One region of the Paenibacillus sp. WLX1005 genome, then DNA from elsewhere that is predicted to be linked to it. Evidence: a T-box and tRNA genes for the amino acid it is inferred to sense, from the RefSeq annotation. Region 1 holds a T-box; the other regions hold tRNA genes.
The links. A T-box is a leader RNA that pairs with one kind of tRNA and senses whether it is charged. The one in region 1 lies ahead of ACE3MZ_RS18150 (valine--tRNA ligase), so its partner is inferred to be a tRNA-Val.
Positions count from the first base shown of each region.

Region 2: it encodes a tRNA-Val, which carries the amino acid that the T-box ahead of ACE3MZ_RS18150 (valine--tRNA ligase) is inferred to sense. The anticodon was not compared.
Region 3: it encodes a tRNA-Val, which carries the amino acid that the T-box ahead of ACE3MZ_RS18150 (valine--tRNA ligase) is inferred to sense. The anticodon was not compared.

Region 1 covers NZ_CP176756.1:4,244,973-4,252,305, forward strand. Annotated here, with positions in the region: gene ACE3MZ_RS18150 (valine--tRNA ligase) at 1-1,593, opposite strand, end outside; T-box leader at 1,675-1,978, opposite strand; gene ACE3MZ_RS18155 (hypothetical protein) at 2,199-2,696, shown strand; gene ACE3MZ_RS18160 (hypothetical protein) at 2,775-3,062, shown strand; gene ACE3MZ_RS18165 (IS982 family transposase) at 3,607-4,518, opposite strand; gene ACE3MZ_RS18170 (RluA family pseudouridine synthase) at 4,677-5,684, opposite strand; gene hemL (glutamate-1-semialdehyde 2,1-aminomutase) at 5,700-7,001, opposite strand; gene hemB (porphobilinogen synthase) at 7,079-7,333, opposite strand, start outside.
Region 2 covers NZ_CP176756.1:5,217,322-5,224,654, reverse strand. Annotated here, with positions in the region: rRNA gene ACE3MZ_RS22380 (23S ribosomal RNA) at 1-2,235, shown strand, start outside; rRNA gene rrf (5S ribosomal RNA) at 2,298-2,414, shown strand; tRNA gene ACE3MZ_RS22370 (tRNA-Glu) at 2,479-2,550, shown strand; tRNA gene ACE3MZ_RS22365 (tRNA-Val) at 2,557-2,632, shown strand; tRNA gene ACE3MZ_RS22360 (tRNA-Met) at 2,654-2,727, shown strand; tRNA gene ACE3MZ_RS22355 (tRNA-Asp) at 2,732-2,807, shown strand; tRNA gene ACE3MZ_RS22350 (tRNA-Gly) at 2,866-2,940, shown strand; tRNA gene ACE3MZ_RS22345 (tRNA-Arg) at 2,944-3,020, shown strand; tRNA gene ACE3MZ_RS22340 (tRNA-Pro) at 3,032-3,105, shown strand; gene ACE3MZ_RS22335 (extracellular solute-binding protein) at 3,645-4,976, shown strand; gene ACE3MZ_RS22330 (carbohydrate ABC transporter permease) at 5,338-6,228, shown strand; gene ACE3MZ_RS22325 (carbohydrate ABC transporter permease) at 6,246-7,070, shown strand.
Region 3 covers NZ_CP176756.1:132,954-140,286, forward strand. Annotated here, with positions in the region: rRNA gene ACE3MZ_RS00540 (23S ribosomal RNA) at 1-1,268, shown strand, start outside; tRNA gene ACE3MZ_RS00545 (tRNA-Ser) at 1,336-1,427, shown strand; tRNA gene ACE3MZ_RS00550 (tRNA-Met) at 1,484-1,560, shown strand; tRNA gene ACE3MZ_RS00555 (tRNA-Val) at 1,571-1,646, shown strand; tRNA gene ACE3MZ_RS00560 (tRNA-Thr) at 1,653-1,728, shown strand; tRNA gene ACE3MZ_RS00565 (tRNA-Asp) at 1,740-1,815, shown strand; tRNA gene ACE3MZ_RS00570 (tRNA-Phe) at 1,872-1,944, shown strand; tRNA gene ACE3MZ_RS00575 (tRNA-Tyr) at 1,956-2,040, shown strand; tRNA gene ACE3MZ_RS00580 (tRNA-Lys) at 2,053-2,125, shown strand; gene ACE3MZ_RS00585 (PucR family transcriptional regulator) at 2,639-3,820, shown strand; gene ACE3MZ_RS00590 (ABC transporter ATP-binding protein) at 4,189-5,325, shown strand; gene hprK (HPr(Ser) kinase/phosphatase) at 5,933-6,871, shown strand; gene lgt (prolipoprotein diacylglyceryl transferase) at 6,886-7,333, shown strand, end outside.

The DNA of each region.
Region 1 (7,333 bases):
GTCGGAAGCACGTACAAGCCCGTGCATGAGTACATCTTTGAACGGAATCTCATCGGTAAATTCAAGTGCGGTGAAGATCATACGTGCAACCCAGAAATAGATAATGTCATAGCCCGTTACAAGCAAATCGGTCGGGTAGTAACGCTTCAGATCGTCCGTTTGATCCGGCCAGCCGAGTGTGGAGAATGGCCATAGCGCGGAGCTGAACCACGTATCCAGTACATCTTCGTCCTGACGCAGCGTTTTGCCTGCATGCTCTGGCAAACCGCTTGGATCTTCAGCTGATACGATGATCTCGCCTGTTTCTTCACAGTACCATGCCGGGATGCGATGTCCCCACCACAGCTGACGGGAAATACACCAGTCGCGTACATTTTCGATCCAGTTCAGATACGTTTTCTCAAAACGATCCGGTACGAAGTTGGTGCCGTTGCCGCTTTTTTGTGCTTCGATAGCAGCATCTGCAAGAGGCTTCATTTTTACAAACCATTGCGTGGACAGATACGGCTCAACAACAGCACCCGTACGCTCACTGTGACCTACTTGATGTACGTGATCTTCGATATTGATCAGTACGCCTGCTTCTTGCAAATCTTTGACGATCTGCTTGCGTGCGTCACTGCGATCCATACCTTGATATTGATCAGCGTTCTCGTTCATGATGCCGCCTTCGTCCATTACAACGATCTGTGGCAGATCATGACGTTGACCCATTTCAAAGTCGTTCGGATCGTGGGCAGGGGTGATTTTCACCGCACCGCTACCAAATTCGCGATCTACGTAATCATCAGCAATTACTGGAATGGCGCGGTTTACGATTGGCAGAATCAGCATTTTGCCGATCATATCTTTGTAGCGCTCATCCTTCGGATGAACAGCAACCGCCGTATCACCTAACATCGTTTCAGGACGCGTTGTCGCCACGGTAAGGAAGCCACTGCCGTCTTCGAGCGGGTATTGCAGATGGTACAGATGACCGTTTACCTCTTTGTATTCAACCTCGATATCAGACAGAGCAGTACGAGCCTGCGGGTCCCAGTTGATAATGCGTTTGCCGCGATAGATTAGGTCTTTTTCATACAGGGTTACAAACACTTGGCGAACCGCTTTGGACAATCCTTCGTCCAAGGTGAAGCGTTCGCGGGAATAGTCGAGGGAGAAACCCATTTTCGCCCATTGCTCGTGAATCGTTTGCGCGTATTTATCTTTCCATTCCCATACTTTGTCCACGAATTTCTCACGACCAAGATCATGACGGGTAATGCCTTCGGCGCGCAGATTTTGCTCTACTTTGGTCTGCGTCGCGATACCAGCGTGGTCAGAGCCTGGCAACCATAGTGCATCGTATCCTTGCATCCGTTTGGTACGGATCATAATATCTTGCAGAGTAAAGTCCAGTGCGTGACCGATGTGCAGCATACCGGTTACGTTAGGCGGTGGAATGACAATCGTATAGGGCTGCGCATCCGGGCGCTGGCCCGCTTTGAAATAGCCATTGTTCATCCAATAATCGTACCATTTGCGCTCGGCCGATTTGGGGTCATAGGTTGTTGGCATCTCGGTCGTTGCCGGGTTAGTGTTTGGTTCTGTCATGCAGATCCCTCCATCTTCATCATCAATATCAGAACAGGCGGCATGTACAACTATGCCGGAAAATAAAAAAAGCCCTTCGTCTCAAAGGACGAAAGGCTTTGCTCTCGTGGTACCACCTTTGTTTCGTTACCCGTATTGCTTTGTGATTTCCATTTAGAAATGCACCTCAGATAACGACACTCGAAGACAGATAACGGCTGCTACCGGTTTATTCTAGTCCCGCTGCAACAATGGCTAGTACTTGAATGACAATCAAGCACATACGGTATTCAAATAAACGACTCCCGGACGACTTCGACATCCCGTATCCTGTAGAACCTCTCAGCGCAGCAGCTCTACTCTCTTTAGGTCGATCATGTCTACTATTTCCGTTCACAGTCTGTATTATGGTGTTGCTTTCGTGAAAATATTTCGTTGATTATCATAACTTGTGCACGTAGGAAAGTCAATAAAAAAAGCTGACATCCGCACGATTGGCGCGGTGTCGCAAAGTAGATGTACTATTCAATTTCTTGATGGTATTGAGTCTAGGAAAATTCTTGATTTTTTTACATGTCATGAATTAAAATACAATCATATCAAACGAAAATGAGCTGTTAGAAGAAATGAAATATCTGATTCGTGTGTTATTGTCTCTTGTTTTGTTATTGTCGTTGCTTCCTATCGATTTTACACATGCCACTCCATCTACTGTACAGCAAGATACCTACATAAGCGATTCGCTTTCATTACCACCTACGATAGTTTCACCGGGAAGCCTTCAATCCAATGCTCAATCTTCTTCAACCTTTTATGCTAATGGATATCGGTCAGGAGATGAATTACTCTTTGATTGGAGATATAATCGTCCTGGAGCAAAAATTACGCGTGTAGAGGTTACAGCTACTATTCAATACAAAAAGAATGCGTTTGACCAGAATTGGACAAACATAAAAACAATCTCTTTTGAATATCCAGGAGGACAAGGTTCTTTCGCAGAAAATCAAGTAGAATACCACCCTACTAAAGAAGGAACATATCGTGTTAAACTGACTGGTCTTTTCAGAACTACAACAGGTGGAGAAAGTGCTGGCTGTGTATCCAATACTGTTAACTATTTTTAATTCACTATAATTTTACATACCTGCTCTTGATACAATATCAAGAGCAGGTATATTTATTTGATTTTAAGGAGGATCTATGTGGATATTAAAAAAATCATAAAAGATAGACAACAAGGACGATTGACTATATTAGAACAATTGTACTGGAAATGGTTTGAACCGTCCCAATCACTCATTGGTACTACAAAAGAAATTTATGGAAAAATCCTTACAGATGAGCATCTTGCTGTCGCTTATCTACGCGAAAAAGGACTGATTGACATTGATGTCATTGAGAACCCACCCGATCCAAGAGAAGAAAAATTGGTGTTGACTATTACAGCAATCGGTATTGATTATGTAGAAGATCATATTTTAACATCTTAAATAATCTATTATAATTTTATGACACATGTAAAATTTTTTTCATTATTTCATATTAGTCTATGAAAGGAGTTGTTTTTTATATTAAATCGTAAAGCATTCGTTACGGAACAGAAAAAGCTGAGATGGTTGTTTTTAGAACAATTATACTGGAAATATTTCACAACTAGACTCAATATATCAATGCGTGGTACAAAACAAGAAATTTATGGACAACCTAATAGTGAAATACACCGAGCACTTATGTATTTACAAGATAAAAAGTGGATCGAAATGAACGATACTGCTTTCCCTGAAGACTTTCCAGATGAAATTTCACTTTTCATTACTGCCCTTGGAATAGATATCGTAGAAGATACATTATTAAAACGTGAATAATAAAAAAAACTATTCAAAAAATTACTCGATTAAGAATTCCTTATAAGTTATATATTCATCATTATTTATCGTTTTCAATATATACAAAAAATGAACATCCCTTCTTGATGCTGTGCAATCAAAAGTGGGTGTTCATTTTTGTTATAAATACCCGTGGTGCTAGTTAAAATTAATCTTGAATGACTCCTATTTTCCAAAGTGTATAGGCTAGCAAAAGTCCATCTAAATTTGTTTCGAATCCGGATGGACTCTTCGAACGAATCGAAGAAAGAGCAAAACGAGTCACTAAAATGGAAAATAAAGTTTCAATTTGTTTGCGTTTTCTTCGCATCCAGCGTGTAAAGGCTGGCGTCCACCGTTGTTTTTTGCTGTTTGAACGAGTGGGTACACAAAGGAGGGTACCAAAGTTTTGTTCCAAATGAACATGTAAAGAGTGACTGAGGTATCCTTTGTCTCCAAGAACGAGGGCAGAATGCGCCTGGCGAAGCAACTCTTCTACCATCTGCACATCGTGAACCGAAGCGGCCGACAAGACGTAACTTTGGACGAAACCGAATGAATCGATTTGCACGTGTAGCTTGAATCCATAGTAATGACTCTGTTTTGAAGCGCAATAACCAACGTCAGCTAGACCTCGAAAGCATCGCGCCCTTGTTAAACGAACCGGGTAGCATAAGGGAAGAGGAAGGCTGTCGATGATCGAATAGGGGCTGCCGAACTCCGGCGAAGAGAGTCGCTTGCGTAACCACTTGAGGGCGAAGCGAAGATCTCGGCATCGCCGATTGTACCGAGAACGTTCGACGACAGAACCTAAATTCCCTTGGATAAAGCGATGCCAGGCACGTTCGGAGGTGAATCCTAACGCTTTTCCCAGCAGATGAAGCGTCAGGACATGGGCATCGCTTTGCTGAAGTAGATGATGGTTTTTTCGTGTCAGAAACGGAGCAAAAGCTTGCAATTCCTGCTGAACTTTTTTCAAAATAGCGACAAATTGGCTTTGTACCGAGCATGGTTTTTGTGTACAATAAAGATGTCTTTGCACAGGAATCCACCTTCCAAAATGGGGTTTGGTCACTTTCATTTTGGGCGTTTTTCTGGGCAAAGGCTATTTTTATTTTTCAACTAGCACCACGGGTTATAAATATATCGAAATATGCCTTTAAAACCACTTCAATATTTGTGAAAATATAAACTATTCCCTTTTAATCAAACTGGAAATGGACTTTCATCTAAAGCAGACTATTTCAGCAATCCGAGCTTCTGCGCTGCCTGCTTAAAATCGTCCGGCCAGTGATCCTGCACTACGATCGTTTCCCCTGTCCATGGATGCACAAATTCCAGTTGCTCGCCATGCAATGCCTGACGCGACAATATGCCCGGTTTGCCACCATATAATGTATCGCCAACAAGCGGATGACCAGCATCACTCATATGCACTCGGATCTGGTGAGTACGTCCTGTTTCCAGCGTCAAGCGCACCAGACTAGCAGATGACGCCGCATGGATCAGCTCCACATGCGTGACCGCTGATTGACCACCCGGCGAAACACGGCGGCGCTGCTTATGATGGCGATCCTTACCAATCGGCTCGTCGATCACACGCAGACGTCGATCCACCTTTCCCTGTACTAGCGCGACATAGCGGCGACCGATATCCTTGTCGCGCATCTGCTCATCTAGCAGCATCAAGGCAAATTCATTTTTGGCGTATAAAACAGGCCCTGTCGTATCGTCGTCCAATCGATGCACATGACGTACTGCACAGTGCTGATGGCTATGTTCAAAATAAGCAGCGACTGCACCTGCCAACGTCCGGCGCTGATCCTGTGCATCTGATGGATGAACAGCTACACCGGCAGGCTTGTGCACAACCAGCACGTAATCATCCTCAAACAATACATCTGGGAAATGATGATGATCCGGAGCAAAGCCATACTCGCTATCTGGAAACAGCCGCAATCTGATCATGTCACCATCCACCTTGATCTCGCCGCGTGAGTGCAATCGCCCTAATAATTTGATCGGAAAATGATGCCCAAGCCATTCCATCATCCGACGATGACGCTGCTCTGTCTGCTGCAAATCCAACTCTGTACCGGGCGTCACATCTAACCATTCTCCATTCCGGCTCGCTTCCGGGCGGGCAACCGCAGAAACAGGATGATCCGCTGCACCTGATGTGAGCGGATCAATCATACCGCCAGAATGATCGGCGGTGGAACGTTTATGTTGCAAAAAATCATCCATATATGAGTAGTCCTATTACAAGGACTTCATCACGTCGCGATGTGCGGCGATCGTCTGCTCAATATCTTCATCGCTGTGCACGCCGGAAACGAACATGCCTTCAAATGGCGATGGTGCTACGCTGATGCCCTGATTCAGCATACCGCCAAAATAACGTTTAAATCGATCCATATCGCTGACTTTTGCTGTGTCATAGTTAGTAACCGGGCCTTCGGTCAGGAATGGACAAACCATCGAACCGACGCGATTGATCGTGAGCGGAATACCAGCTTCACGCGCATTGGCTTCAAAGCCCTCCTGCAAGCGTGCAGATACCGTTTCCAGACGATCATATACTTCCGGTGTCAGCAGGCTCAACGTGGTATATCCCGCCGCCATTGCCAACGGATTGCCGCTCAGCGTACCTGCTTGATAAATCGGACCAGTTGGCGCGATCTGTTCCATAATCTCGCGTTTGCCACCATAAGCGCCGACTGGCAAACCGCCGCCAATTACTTTTCCGAGACAGGTCAGATCAGGCGTGACACCGAAGCGTCCTTGCGCACTGTTCATATGCACACGGAAACCAGTCATCACCTCGTCGAAAATAAGCAATGCGCCGTATTGAGTCGTCACATCACGCAGCCCTTGCAAAAAGCCTTCCTGCGGTGGTACAACGCCCATATTGCCTGCAACAGGCTCTACAATAATACACGCAATATCTTCGCCAAAGCGCTCAAATGCCAGTTTCACCGCGTCCAGATCATTGTACGGAACAGTGATCGTATTAGAAGCGATAGACTCGGGTACACCGGGACTGTCCGGCAAACCGAGTGTCGCTACACCCGAACCAGCTTTGATCAGCAGACTGTCGCCATGACCATGATAAGAACCTTCGAATTTCAAAATTTTATTGCGTTTTGTATAGCCGCGCGCCAGACGAATCGCACTCATCGTCGCCTCTGTACCAGAATTGACCATGCGTACAATGTCGATTGAAGGGACGCGCTCTACAACCAGCTTCGCCATCTTCGTCTCAATCTCAGTCGGCGCGCCAAAGCTAGTACCTTTGATCGCCGTTTCGTGTAACGCTTGAATGACCTTCGGATGGGCATGTCCCATAATGAGCGGACCCCACGAACCAACATAGTCGATGAATGAATTGCCATCGATATCATACAGACGCGAACCTTCGCCGCGCTCAGCATAGACCGGAGTCAGACCGACCGTTTTAAATGCACGTACCGGGCTGTTCACACCACCCGGAATATACTGCTTAGCTTCCTCAAATGCTTCACGAGAACGCTCATCACGACGTACAGAATTGGTTTGATTCATTGATCAAGCACCTCCATAACATGGTTTACACACAAATGCACCTGTTTACACGTTTTCTATTCATCTTTCCATTGAACTTATGCCCAGTCCTCGCGCAACCAGCGTACAACGTCTTTGGAAAAATAAGTGATAATCATATCGGCACCGGCACGTTTGAAGCCTAGCATCATCTCAGTTACGATACCACGCTCATCGATCCAGCCTTGCTGAGCAGCGGCTTTGACCATGGCGTATTCTCCGCTTACGTTATAAGCGACCAGCGGTAGATCGAAGTTCTCACGGACAGCGCGCAGTACGTCCATATACGCCAGTGACGGTTTTACCATCAGCAT
Region 2 (7,333 bases), 970 kb from region 1:
GCGACTGTAGTACGTGGACGTAGACCCGAAACCGGGTGATCTACCCCTGTCCAGGATGAAGGTACGGTAACACGTACTGGAGGTCCGAACCCACGCACGTTGAAAAGTGCGGGGATGAGGTGGGGGTAGCGGAGAAATTCCAATCGAACCCGGAGATAGCTGGTTCTCCCCGAAATAGCTTTAGGGCTAGCCTCGGAAGATGAGTCGCGGAGGTAGAGCACTGATTGGATGCGGGGCCCGCAAGGGTTACCAAGTTCAGTCAAACTCCGAATGCCGCAGACTTTATTCCGGGAGTCAGACAGTGGGTGCTAAGGTCCATTGTCGAAAGGGAAACAGCCCAGACCATCAGCTAAGGTCCCGAAGTGTGTGTTAAGTGGGAAAGGATGTGGAGTTGCCCAGACAACCAGGATGTTGGCTTAGAAGCAGCCACCATTGAAAGAGTGCGTAATAGCTCACTGGTCGAGTGACTCTGCGCCGAAAATGTAACGGGGCTAAACACACCACCGAAGCTATGGCTTGATACATCTGTATCAGGGGTAGGGGAGCGTTGAATGAGGATTGAAGGTGTACCGCAAGGAGCGCTGGACATCATTTCAAGTGAGAATGCCGGTATGAGTAACGAAAAGATCAGTGAGAATCTGATCCGCCGAAAACCTAAGGGTTCCTGAGGAAGGCTCGTCCTCTCAGGGTAAGTCGGGACCTAAGGCGAGGCCGAAAGGCGTAGTCGACGGACAACAGGTTGAAATTCCTGTACCACCGAAAGCCGCTATGAGCAACGGGGTGACGCAGGAGGGTAGTGACGCAGGCTGATGGATGCCTGTCTAAGCAGTGAGACTGGTGTGTAGGTAAATCCGCACACTCTAAGGTCAAGCTGTGATGGGGAGCGAAACTTACAGTAGCGAAGGTCATGATCTCACACTGCCAAGAAAAGCCTCTAGCCAGGAAGCAGGTGCCCGTACCGCAAACCGACACAGGTAGGTGAGAAGAGAATTCTAAGGCGCGCGGAAGAACTCTCGTTAAGGAACTCGGCAAAATGACCCCGTAACTTCGGGAGAAGGGGTGCCCCGGTAGTGTGAATAGCACGAGGGGGCCGCAGTGAAAAGGCCCAAGCGACTGTTTAGCAAAAACACAGGTCTGTGCGAAGCCGCAAGGCGAAGTATACGGGCTGACGCCTGCCCGGTGCTGGAAGGTTAAGGGGAGTGGTTAGTCTTCGGGCGAAGCTATGAACCGAAGCCCCAGTAAACGGCGGCCGTAACTATAACGGTCCTAAGGTAGCGAAATTCCTTGTCAGGTAAATTCTGACCCGCACGAATGGCGTAACGATTTGGGCGCTGTCTCAACGAGAGATCCGGTGAAATTTTAATACCTGTGAAGATGCAGGTTACCCGCGACAAGACGGAAAGACCCCATGGAGCTTTACTGCAGCTTGATATTGAACTGGGGTGCGATTTGTACAGGATAGGTGGGAGCCTTGGAAGAGGGAGCGCAAGCTTCCTTGGAGGCGCCGTTGGGATACCACCCTGATCGCATCTGAGTTCTAACCTAGTACCGTGATCCGGTACGGGGACCGTGTCAGGTGGGCAGTTTGACTGGGGCGGTCGCCTCCTAAAATGTAACGGAGGCGCCCTAAGGTTCCCTCAGAATGGTTGGAAATCATTCGAAGAGTGCAAAGGCAAAAGGGAGCTTGACTGCGAGACCTACAAGTCGAGCAGGGACGAAAGTCGGGCTTAGTGATCCGGTGGTACCGCATGGAAGGGCCATCGCTCAACGGATAAAAGCTACCCTGGGGATAACAGGCTTATCTCCCCCAAGAGTCCACATCGACGGGGAGGTTTGGCACCTCGATGTCGGCTCATCGCATCCTGGGGCTGAAGTAGGTCCCAAGGGTTGGGCTGTTCGCCCATTAAAGCGGTACGCGAGCTGGGTTCAGAACGTCGTGAGACAGTTCGGTCCCTATCTGTCGTGGGCGTAGGAAATTTGAGAGGAGCTGTCCTTAGTACGAGAGGACCGGGATGGACGCACCGCTGGTGTACCAGTTGTTCCGCCAGGAGCATCGCTGGGTAGCTACGTGCGGACGGGATAAGCGCTGAAAGCATCTAAGCGTGAAGCCCCCCTCAAGATGAGATTTCCCAAGTTTAGTAAGACCCCTTGAAGACGACGAGGTTGATAGGTTGGGGGTGGAAGTGCAGCAATGCATGGAGCTGACCAATACTAATCGGTCGAGGGCTTATCCAAGATTCTAGACACGCGATGGATCGTTTCGGATTCAGTTTTCAGGTGATCAACACATCTGCACGTTTGGTGATGATGGCGGAGGGGTTCCACACGTACCCATCCCGAACACGACCGTTAAGCCCTCCAGCGCCGATGGTACTTGGACCGCAGGGTCCTGGGAGAGTAGGACGTTGCCAAGCGTATTCCCCTTAGGGGATTTTTTTTCGCCCGTAATAGGGATTAGGCATTACATTTTGATAGTATGGCCCGTTGGTCAAGGGGTTAAGACACCTCCCTTTCACGGAGGTAACAGGGGTTCGAATCCCCTACGGGTCATGAGATGGAGACTTAGCTCAGCTGGGAGAGCATCTGCCTTACAAGCAGAGGGTCGGGGGTTCGATCCCCTCAGTCTCCACCATCTAGATTTTCTTATCAATGACGCGGGGTGGAGCAGTCCGGTAGCTCGTCGGGCTCATAACCCGAAGGTCACAGGTTCAAATCCTGTCCCCGCAATGATGGAACCGTGGTGTAGGGGTTAACATGCCTGCCTGTCACGCAGGAGATCGCGGGTTCAAATCCCGTCGGTTCCGCCATTTTTACTTTTGGTTTTCGGACGAAAAGAGGAAATGGACTGAGAAGTACAAGCAAGACGCGGACGTGGCTCAGCGGTAGAGCATCGCCTTGCCAAGGCGAGGGTCGCGGGTTCGATTCCCGTCGTCCGCTCCATTTGCGCCCTTAGCTCAGCTGGATAGAGCGTTTGACTACGAATCAAAAGGTCAGGAGTTCGAATCTCTTAGGGCGCGCCATTTTATTTTAACGGGATGTAGCTCAGCTTGGTAGAGCACCTGGTTTGGGACCAGGGGGTCGCATGTTCAAATCGTGTCATCCCGATTGTATAGAGGAATGCGGAATAAAAAGCACTTTTATGAGAAGAATTGTTGATTGTGTACACAGTCTCTTTTCTCATAAAAGTGCTTTTTTATTTGGGGTTGTTTTGTTTCGACCTTTTTTGTTGTACGTTGTTGTTCGATTTTCATTTGTTTAATGGGACGCAGTTATTATTTAATGTTTGGCGTTGCGAGTTAATTTGTTTAGGTTAGGATGGGCTATTTGTATTGAAATTAGATATTTTGAAGATAAACTTATTCGGGATAGAGGGATAGAGGGATAGAGGGATAGAGGGATAGAGGGATAGAGGGATAGAGGGATAGAGAGTTGTGGGAGATGAAGCTGTAGAAATTCATGGTTTTAGGTGCTTTCGTTTAGAGTATCGTTGCTTACAAAGTTTACAAACACCTTAAAAACACGAACCTTATTACTTGAATTTCTGTATTGTTCTTAGTAAGCGTTTACATGATAATGTGGATATTCGGCTAAACGATTATACATGGTTTAATCAAACAGATATTCATCAAAGGGGATGAACACAGATGGTGGTAAAGACAGGCAGACTTTTATCATTGGTAATGGCAGGAGCATTGACGTTGGGATTGGCGGCTTGTGGGAATAGCGATTCTGGTAGTCAAGGTGCCAGCAGTACAGGAACGGGGACGAGCGGCGAGAAAGTGACGATTACGTTCCAAAATATTTATCCAGATCCAACGACACCGACGTACAAAATGATTCGTCAGATTGTGGATCAATATCAGAAGGATCATCCGAATATTGAGATTGCACTGGATACACTCAATACGGATCAGCAGAAGTTGAAATTGAAAACACAGGCAGCTTCGCGCGAGATTCCTGATATCACCATCGTGAATCCGGCTGCACAGATGAAGCCTTATGTAGATGCTGGTTTGCTGGCACCGTTGGACGATATTCTCGATCAGGATGGCCTTCGTGATACATATCAAAAGGGCCTGCTCGATTATTACAGCAAGGACAACAAAGTATACGCGTTGCCGGATGGGAATAATATCGAGGTAGGTTATTACAACAAGGCGCTGTTTGAAAAAGCGGGTATTGCTGCACCACCGACTACATTTGACGAGTTGCTACAAGATGTAGGCAAGCTGAAAGCGGCAGGGATTACACCGATTGCGATCGGGGAGAAAGATTCTTGGACAGGTTCATTTTTGTTCATGAACATCTTGCTGCGTACGAACGGTGGGCCGGGCTTCTTGCAGGATGTTGCAGATGGCAAGAAGACGTTTAACGATCCTGCGTTTACTGAAGCGGTAGAGGCGTTTGAGAAGCTGGTACAGGCGGGAGCATTCCCGGATGGTGCAACTTCGATTGATGCGACAGCAGGCGGTAATATGTTCCGTACAGGGCAGGCGGCAATGTTCTTTATCGGTACGTGGGAGACGGGGGCGAATGATTCGTCTACAGTCGGCAAAGATGTGGGAGTGTTCAAGTTCCCGACGGTTAATGGCAAAGGCGATCCAGATCAATACATGCTAGCGCCGGGTAGTGCATTTGCAGTGTCTGCGAATAGTGAGCATTTAACGGAAACGAAGGATTTCTTGAAGTATTTTGCGACTCAGTATCCGAAGGTGTCGTTTGATTTGAAAAATGCGGTAGGTATTGGTCAGAAAGTGGACGGCGACTTCAAAGCAGCGGGTTACTCTCCACTGGCGATTGAAGTGCTGGATCTGTTCAAAAATATCAAAGGCGGCGATTTGTCGTTTGATAATACGATGAATCCGGCTGTATCGCAGGTGCATTTGAGCAGTATTCAAAACCTGTTTGTACAGCAGGTCGATCCGAAGCAAGTGGCTGAGGAGCATCAGGCAGCATTTGAAGCAAACCCGAATTGATGAGGTAAGAGTTGGACGATACTGGAATCGAATCTGAACTAGTGAAGTGAAAATTGGGTAGCACTTGAATTCAATCTGAATTGAGGAAATGAGTGCTGTAGAGTCACTTGCAATACTTATTTTGGATTTGAGTTAGAAGTAATCAGCCAAATGATTTACAAAGATGAACGGTGAGGTTGGTAGTTCATACTTTATCGACTTCGATTGCGATCCGTTGAGTGAAAATGCGATAGCGATCCGTTGAGTGAAAATGAATAGGCGCAAGTGGAAAAAATGACAGGGGCGCCGGTTGCGTCCCTGTTATTTTTAAGAAGTACTGATGATGCTTAACAAGGATATAGAAAAAGGAGGGGGAGCAACCATGAATGTACTCAAGGTGCCAGCGCGGACGATTGCGGTGTTTGTGTTGCCTTGTTTGTTGTTATATATCGGGACGGTGTTTGTGCCGATTCTGGTTTCTTTTTATACGGCGACGTTGGATTGGAATGGGATTGGGGACGCGAAATTTGTAGGACTGGCGAACTTCCATACGCTGTTGTTTGCAGACAATAACTTTTGGCCGTCGGTGAAGCGGACGGTGATGTATGCGGTGTTCTCGATGATTGAGATTCCGTTTTGTCTGTTATTTGCGATTTTGTTGAATCGGTATGTGCGTAAGGGAAATCGGCTGGTGACGATTTATTTTGTACCTGTCATTCTGTCGAACGTTATTCTCGGTCAGCTGTGGAAAACGATCTACAATCCGACTTCGATGGGCGGGATGTTGAACGGGATTCTGGTACAGTTGGGATTGGAGAATTGGACGCACAGCTGGTTAACAGAGCCAGCGTATGCGATGTACGCTCTGTATTTTGTATCGTTGTGGCAGTATTTTGGATATCATCTGTTGATTCAGTTTACTGGGGTACAGAATATTCCCGATGAGATTTATGAAGCAGCGAAAATTGATGGTGCGGAAGGATTTAAGGCGGATCGGTATATTACATTTCCGATGATTGTGCCTATTTTTAAAATCTCAATTGTACTGGCATTTATCGGCTCGCTGCAAGCGTTTGAACTGGTAATGGTTATGACGGGCGGGGGCCCTGCACACGCGACGGATACGATTGCGACGCATATGTACAATATGTCGTTCTTATCCCAGAAATATGGGTACGGCAGTGCGGTGGCGACGTTCTTGGTCGTATTCTGTCTGATCATTACGGTAGTGATTAATTTTATCTTTAACCGGATTGAACGTAAAGTGACCTGAGGAGAGGAGCATATACGATGGTAAAAGTGAAAAAAGGGTTTGTCTATCTGCTCTTCGCCGTTCTGGTCGTTACGCAGATCTATCCGTTGTTCTGGCTGCTCATGTACTCGCTGAAAACGAATGAAGAGATTTTGAGTGGCAGTTTCTTTTCGTTTCCGAAGATTCCGCAATGGCATAATTATGCGGAAGCCTATACGTCGGGCAGTTATCTCAAGTATCTGGGCAACAGTGTGCTGGTGACGGGTGTGACGCTAGTTGCGGTGATTTTGCTTAGTGCGATGACGGCGTATGCGATCTCGCGGTTTAAGTGGAAGTACGGACCGTATGTGATGCTGCTATTTTTGCTAGGAATGATGATTCCGATGCAGGCGACGCTGCTGCCGCTAATGATTATTTTCAAAAACCTGCATCTGCTGGATACACGCTGGGCGATTATTATTCCGTATACGGCATTTGCGCTTCCGATCGCGGTGTTTATTCTGAGCGGATTTATGCGAGCAATTCCGACGGATATTGAGGAATCGGCGTTTATCGATGGGGCGAGTGTATATCGGATTTTTCGCAGTATTATTTTGCCGATTTCGATGCCGCCGGTAATGACGGTGTGTATTCTGACTTTTATTAATATTTGGAACGAGTATATTGTGGCGGCGACGTTTATCTCGTCAGAGAATCTCAAGACGCTGCCGTTTGGGGTGTATACGTTTGTGAGCCAGTATTCGGTCAATTACGGTAATATCGGGGCGTTTCTGATTATGGGTGCGTTGCCGGTTATTATTATCTACTTTATCCTGTCGGAGCGGATTACGAAAGGTATGGTTGCGGGAGCGGTTAAAGGGTAGGTTGACGTTGAACGTAATACGCTGGGTGGATCGACGATCGCTCTAAGGTGTTTGTTTTAAGGTATTCGTTTTAAGGTATTCGCTTTAAGGTGTTTGCTCTGAGATGTTTGTTCTAAAATGTTTGCTCTAGAGTATTCGCTCTAAGATATTTACTCTGAGGTTTTGACTCTGGGATGTTCATTATTGGATTATGAAGTTTTTTGAAAGATTGTTGAAAGGATTGTTCAAAGGACGATCAGATGGAGAAGTACGTATATGCTGTT
Region 3 (7,333 bases), 1.5 Mb from region 1:
ACAGGTAGGTGAGAAGAGAATTCTAAGGCGCGCGGAAGAACTCTCGTTAAGGAACTCGGCAAAATGACCCCGTAACTTCGGGAGAAGGGGTGCCCCGGTAGTGTGAATAGCACGAGGGGGCCGCAGTGAAAAGGCCCAAGCGACTGTTTAGCAAAAACACAGGTCTGTGCGAAGCCGCAAGGCGAAGTATACGGGCTGACGCCTGCCCGGTGCTGGAAGGTTAAGGGGAGTGGTTAGTCTTCGGGCGAAGCTATGAACCGAAGCCCCAGTAAACGGCGGCCGTAACTATAACGGTCCTAAGGTAGCGAAATTCCTTGTCAGGTAAATTCTGACCCGCACGAATGGCGTAACGATTTGGGCGCTGTCTCAACGAGAGATCCGGTGAAATTTTAATACCTGTGAAGATGCAGGTTACCCGCGACAAGACGGAAAGACCCCATGGAGCTTTACTGCAGCTTGATATTGAACTGGGGTGCGATTTGTACAGGATAGGTGGGAGCCTTGGAAGAGGGAGCGCAAGCTTCCTTGGAGGCGCCGTTGGGATACCACCCTGATCGCATCTGAGTTCTAACCTAGTACCGTGATCCGGTACGGGGACCGTGTCAGGTGGGCAGTTTGACTGGGGCGGTCGCCTCCTAAAATGTAACGGAGGCGCCCTAAGGTTCCCTCAGAATGGTTGGAAATCATTCGAAGAGTGCAAAGGCAAAAGGGAGCTTGACTGCGAGACCTACAAGTCGAGCAGGGACGAAAGTCGGGCTTAGTGATCCGGTGGTACCGCATGGAAGGGCCATCGCTCAACGGATAAAAGCTACCCTGGGGATAACAGGCTTATCTCCCCCAAGAGTCCACATCGACGGGGAGGTTTGGCACCTCGATGTCGGCTCATCGCATCCTCCTGGGGCTGAAGTAGGTCCCAAGGGTTGGGCTGTTCGCCCATTAAAGCGGTACGCGAGCTGGGTTCAGAACGTCGTGAGACAGTTCGGTCCCTATCTGTCGTGGGCGTAGGAAATTTGAGAGGAGCTGTCCTTAGTACGAGAGGACCGGGATGGACGCACCGCTGGTGTACCAGTTGTTCCGCCAGGAGCATCGCTGGGTAGCTACGTGCGGACGGGATAAGCGCTGAAAGCATCTAAGCGTGAAGCCCCCCTCAAGATGAGATTTCCCAAGTTTAGTAAGACCCCTTGAAGACGACGAGGTTGATAGGTTGGGGGTGGAAGTGCAGCAATGCATGGAGCTGACCAATACTAATCGGTCGAGGGCTTATCCAAGATTCTAGACACGCGATGAGATCGTTTCGGATTCAGTTTTCAGGTGATTAACTTTGAAAATTTTCTTGGAGAGATACCCAAGTGGCTATAAGGGGACCCTCTGCTAAGGGGTTAGACTGCGTAAGCGGTGCGAGGGTTCGAATCCCTCTCTCTCCGCCACTAGAATTTTGAGTTTATTCAGAATTTTAGGGCAAATATTTGTTCTTTAATATCGTGGCGGTGTAGCTCAGCTGGCTAGAGCGTACGGTTCATACCCGTGAGGTCGGGGGTTCGATCCCCTCCGCCGCTACCATACATATCTTGGAGACTTAGCTCAGCTGGGAGAGCATCTGCCTTACAAGCAGAGGGTCGGGGGTTCGATCCCCTCAGTCTCCACCATAATGTGCCGGTGTAGCTCAGTTGGTAGAGCAACTGACTTGTAATCAGTAGGTCGGGGGTTCAAATCCTCTCGCCGGCACCATTTTTTTCTCTGGAACCGTGGTGTAGGGGTTAACATGCCTGCCTGTCACGCAGGAGATCGCGGGTTCAAATCCCGTCGGTTCCGCCATTTTTGATTTAGTATGACGAAATGGCTATACAGTATATTAACTTAATATACAGTATGGCTCGGTAGCTCAGTCGGTAGAGCAGAGGACTGAAAATCCTCGTGTCGGCGGTTCGATTCCGTCCCGAGCCATCTTTTATTGTGGAGGCTTAGCGAAGTGGCCAAACGCAGCAGACTGTAAATCTGTTCTCTCCGAGTTCGGTGGTTCGAATCCATCAGCCTCCACCAGTTTTTTTATAAGAGCCATTAGCTCAGTTGGTAGAGCACCTGACTTTTAATCAGGGTGTCGAAGGTTCGAGTCCTTCATGGCTCATCTAAAAGAAAGCATCTTACCTTGTTGGTAGGATGCTTTTTTGTTTTTATATTATTTTTTATGTTATAGGTTTGTGTTATAAATATCAGATAATAAGATAAGTTGTTCTATGCGTATCGCAACAAGATGATATGTAGCCAGAGAATTCAGAGAATTATTTTATCCAATGGTAAAGGTGATTGTTAGAATGGAACTTTGGTTTCTGTATTTTTACCTATTATAATGTAGAAAACTATTAATTTTGATATGAAATGAATTCTGAAATGATTCTGATGAGTTGTGATTGCTGTTTACATGATCTGCATATGAGAAGATGAGGATGAGATAAAGCAACAAGTTACAATGATAGAATCACAGAATGCTAGAATCAAGGATAGAACTACAGATGAAACTACAAGTGGAATTACAAATAGAATTACAGATAGAACTATAAATTATTTGAGATTATTGAAATAAGATGCCTAAAAATATAAAGCGAGTGGTGGAATTTGCGGATAGAAGGGAATTTACGTTATGGATGTAAATGAACTACGGCAACGGATTGAGCAGATTACTGGGTTGCGTATTGGAGAGCACCGTTTCAATGAAAGAGAGTGGGATAAGAGAGAGCGTTCTTTTGTAGGGATTGATATGGAACAAACTGAGTTACCATTGATGATTCCAGTGTTGCGTCAGGCTGGTGAAGTAGTTGTATGGGAAGTAGTAACAGATCATCATAGTGCTGTAGCAGATGATGCGGGTTCAGAAGGTAATGTAGTAAGTACAGATACTGCCAACATGAATGCTTCGGACGAAATGAAGCGTATTTACCAGCTGCTTGAGCTTTTGTTGCCTTCGGTCATGGGGTTGCAGCCGATGGAGTTATCTCCTGTTGTGCAGGGAAAGGATCAACAGGCGCGTGAATTGGGACAGTGGTTGGTGAGGCAGCTTAGTTTGCGTAATTCGTCGATGGAGATTCCAGATGAATATGTGATCAAGGAACGGCTGAATTCTGTTATGGTTCCTTTTCTGTTGCTTGCCGAGAGTTTGCAGATAGGCACGTTGAATGGTAAGCAATTGGAGAAGCTGGTATCCAGTTATTTTGATCGGGATATGCTATTGATTCCATTGCAAGATAATGAATGGTTGGTGCTGGCGAAGCATGAATTGATAGAGGATGAAGAAGATGGACGTGATATTGGAGACGAAAATGAGGATACAGAGGAAGATTTGCTGACTGCATTTGCGCTTGGATTGTATGAGTTGGTAGCGAGCGAATGGGTTGGAAGTTTTCATATTAGCGTGACGTTGCCACTAAATCCGCTTCATGGATTGGCGCAGACGGTGGCACAGCTTCGAGAGGCTATTCATCTCGGAAGATTGTTTCAGGTAACTGAGCATATTCATTTGCCATGGGAGTTACGGTTGGAGAGTCTGCTGTATCGTATTCCAGAAGAAGAACGGCAGCGGTTTGTGGAATCAGCAGATCACCATTCACATTTGTTTGGTGATGAGGAGACAGTAACGACACTAGAGACATTTTTCAAAATGGATTGCAATGTGAGTGAGACTGCCAAGCAATTGTATATTCATCGGAATACGTTATTGTATCGACTGGACAAGATCAAACAGGATACGCAGCTAGATGTACGGCGTTTTGAAGATGCGGTATTGATGCGGTTGACACTGCTATTGTATAAAGTGACAAAAAGCTGAAATGTTTTTTGTAGGTTTTGTCGATAGAGCTGGCGAGCAGATTAGGGTAAGATAGAAGCAGATAAAGTAACCGGTTTCAAAATAACGTTCAATAAATCATTTTGTGGGAACCTTCTTGTTAATTTGTTACAGACAGACGTGGTCATAATAAACTATGATCTGAATGTATGGAGACAACGTAGAAGGCAAACGTGATAGTTGATTCCACAAAATTAGTAAACCGGGATATCTTTGCTGCTTTTATCTTCATTTGATAGTCGCTCCCATTTGTTGTCGACTTCCTTATACATAATAGACAATAAAGCTGTGAGCGGAATGAATAACAGTACTGTAAAAAGACCACATTATATTTTGGGAGGTTTTTTATTATGGCAGGTGTACGCTTAGAGCATATTTTCAAAAAGTATCCGGGTTCCGATAAAGCAACAGTAGTTGATGTCAATCTGGACATTAAAGATAAAGAGTTTTTGGTGCTAGTTGGTCCTTCCGGTTGTGGTAAATCGACAACACTTCGTATGATCGCAGGTTTGGAAGAAATCTCCGAAGGCAAACTGTACATTGGCGATCGCGTCGTGAACGATGTAGCTCCAAAAGATCGCGATATCGCGATGGTGTTCCAATCTTACGCTTTGTACCCACATATGGATGTATACTCCAATATGGCGTTTGGTCTGAAACTGCGTAAGGTGAAAAAAGACGAAATCGAAAAACGCGTGCGTGAAGCTGCGAAAATTCTGGATATTGAGCATTTGCTGGATCGTAAGCCAAAAGCGCTGTCCGGTGGTCAACGTCAGCGTGTCGCGCTCGGTCGTGCGATCGTCCGTGATCCACAAGTCTTCCTGATGGATGAGCCGCTGTCCAACTTGGATGCGAAACTGCGTGGTCAGATGCGTGCGGAAATCACAAAACTGGCAAAACGTCTGCAAACGACTGTTATCTACGTAACGCATGATCAGATCGAAGCAATGACGATGGGTGATCGTATCGTTGTTATGAAAGATGGTATCATTCAACAGGCTGCTTCTCCGGAAGAACTGTACAACCATCCTCGTAACATGTTCGTAGCGGGCTTTATCGGTTCCCCGACTATGAACTTTATCCGTGGTACACTGTCTGAGAAAAATGGTGGTACCGTATTCTCCGCTGCTGGTCTGGAACTGAATCTTCCGGGCGGTAAAGCACAAGTACTGAAAGATCAAGGGTATACAGGCAAAGAAGTAATTCTGGGTGTTCGTCCAGAAGATATTCACGAAGAGCCAGTATTCCTGGAAGCTTCGCCGAACAGTGTATTCACTGCAAAAGTGGACGTTTCCGAGAACCTGGGTCACGAAACGTTGCTGTACCTGAGCGGCATTAGCTCTGACACCGTTATTGCTCGTGTTGATGGTCGTTCCACTACACGCGATAATGCTACAGTAACTATGGCAATCGATATGAACAAAGTACACATCTTCGATCCAGCTTCTGAAGATAACCTGTTCTATAGTGAGCCTGCAACTGTATAATATGTGCGATTTGCCGAATGGGTGAATCCTCACTATAGTAAGTAAAAAAAGACTGCCGAACCGATCAGGTTCTGGCAGTCTTTTTGGTATGGAGTAAGGTGAGCTGGTATGGAGTAAGGTGAGCTGGTATGGAGTAAGGTGAGCTGGTATGGAGTAAGGTGAGCTGGTATGGAGTAAGGTGAGCTGGTATGGAGTAAGGTGAGCTGGTATGGAGTAAGGTGAGCTGGTATGGAGTAAGGTGAGCTGGTATGGAGTAAGGTGAGCTGGTATGGAGTAAGGTGAGCTGGTATGGAGTAAGGTGAGCTGGTATGGAGTAAGGTGAGCTGGTATGGAGTAAGGTGAGCTGGTATGGAGTAAGGTGAGCTGGTATGGAGTAAGCGGTGTGCGGTTGCTTACTGCATTAGTGACATATGTGGATTTATGATTAGTATGGGTCATTCTATTGCTATAATGAACAATATGATGTCATTCAGCGTCCGAAATCCGGCACTCTGATTGATTTCGTTGCCATTTTCCATTACCATGGGTACATTGGCATCAATATGTACAACAATACAAATACACTCCTAACAAGACAAGTGACCTACTCAGGGAAAGGAAGAACAGAATGGCCAAACATGTAAAGGTTTCGGAATTAGTGCAGATGTTCCAGCTTGAGGTTGTATCCGGGGGACTTGGCTTAAAACGAAACATTACCGTAGATGATCTGAACCGTCCCGGTCTGGAGATGGCGGGTTATTTTGAGTATTATCCAACTGAGCGTGTACAAATCCTTGGACGCACAGAACTGGCTTTCTTCAAAATGCTGACGCATGAGGAAAAAGCAGAACGTATGAGCAAGCTATGTAACGAAGAGACTCCTTGTATCGTGGTAACACGAGGACTTGAGATTCCAGAGGAACTGGTGGAAGCAAGTGAAGCGCATGGACTTCCTGTTCTGCGCAGCAATCTTGCCACGACGATTCTCTCCAGTCGCATTACCAACTTCCTGGAGAAAAAACTGGCACCGACTGCAACGATTCATGGCGTACTCGTGGACATTTATGGCGTCGGTATGTTGATTACAGGCAGCAGCGGTATCGGTAAAAGTGAAACTGCACTGGAACTGGTGAAGCGTGGACATCGTCTGATTGCGGATGATGCGGTAGAGATTCGCCAAACGTCCGATAATCAGCTGCACGGTACAGCTCCAGAATTGATCCGCCACCTGCTGGAAATCCGTGGTGTCGGTATTATCAACGTGATGACGCTGTTCGGGGCAGGCGCGATCCGCAACAATAAACGGATTACGCTCGTTGTTCGTCTGGAAGCTTGGCAGCAGGACAAACAATATGACCGCATCGGTCTGGATGAAGAGACGACTAAAATCATCGATACGGATGTGCCTCTGGTGACGATCCCTGTACGTCCGGGACGAAATCTGGCGGTTATTATTGAAGTAGCGGCGATGAATTTCCGTCTGAAGCGGATGGGTTACAATGCAGCTCTCCAATTCACGCATAAGCTGACCGAGACGATTGCTGAAGATCTCGACGAACTGGATTAAGGAGAGGTTACGTTATGGGGACATTGTTGATTAATCCGATTGCTTTTTCGATTGGATCGCTGGAAGTGCACTGGTATGGTCTGATTCTGGGCTTTGGTGCGCTGATGGGTCTGCTATTCGCGATTCGTGAAGGCAAACGGTTCGGGATTCCGCAGGAGTTTTTCATGGACTTGCTGCTGTTTGGAGTGCCATCTGCGATTATCGCTGCGCGCATCTATTATGTGGCTTTTCGCTGGCCGGATTACAAAAATAATTTTGTAGACGTTTTTAAAATTTGGAATGGCGGTATTGCGATCTATGGCGCGCTGATTGGTGCGATCATCTGTGCGGTCATCTATACGCGCTACAAAGGCTACAATTTCTGGCGGATTGCGGATATTTGTGCACCTTCGTTATTGATTGGACAGCTGATTGGTCGCTGGGGGAACTTTGTCAATCAGGAAGCATACGGTGGTCCAGTCG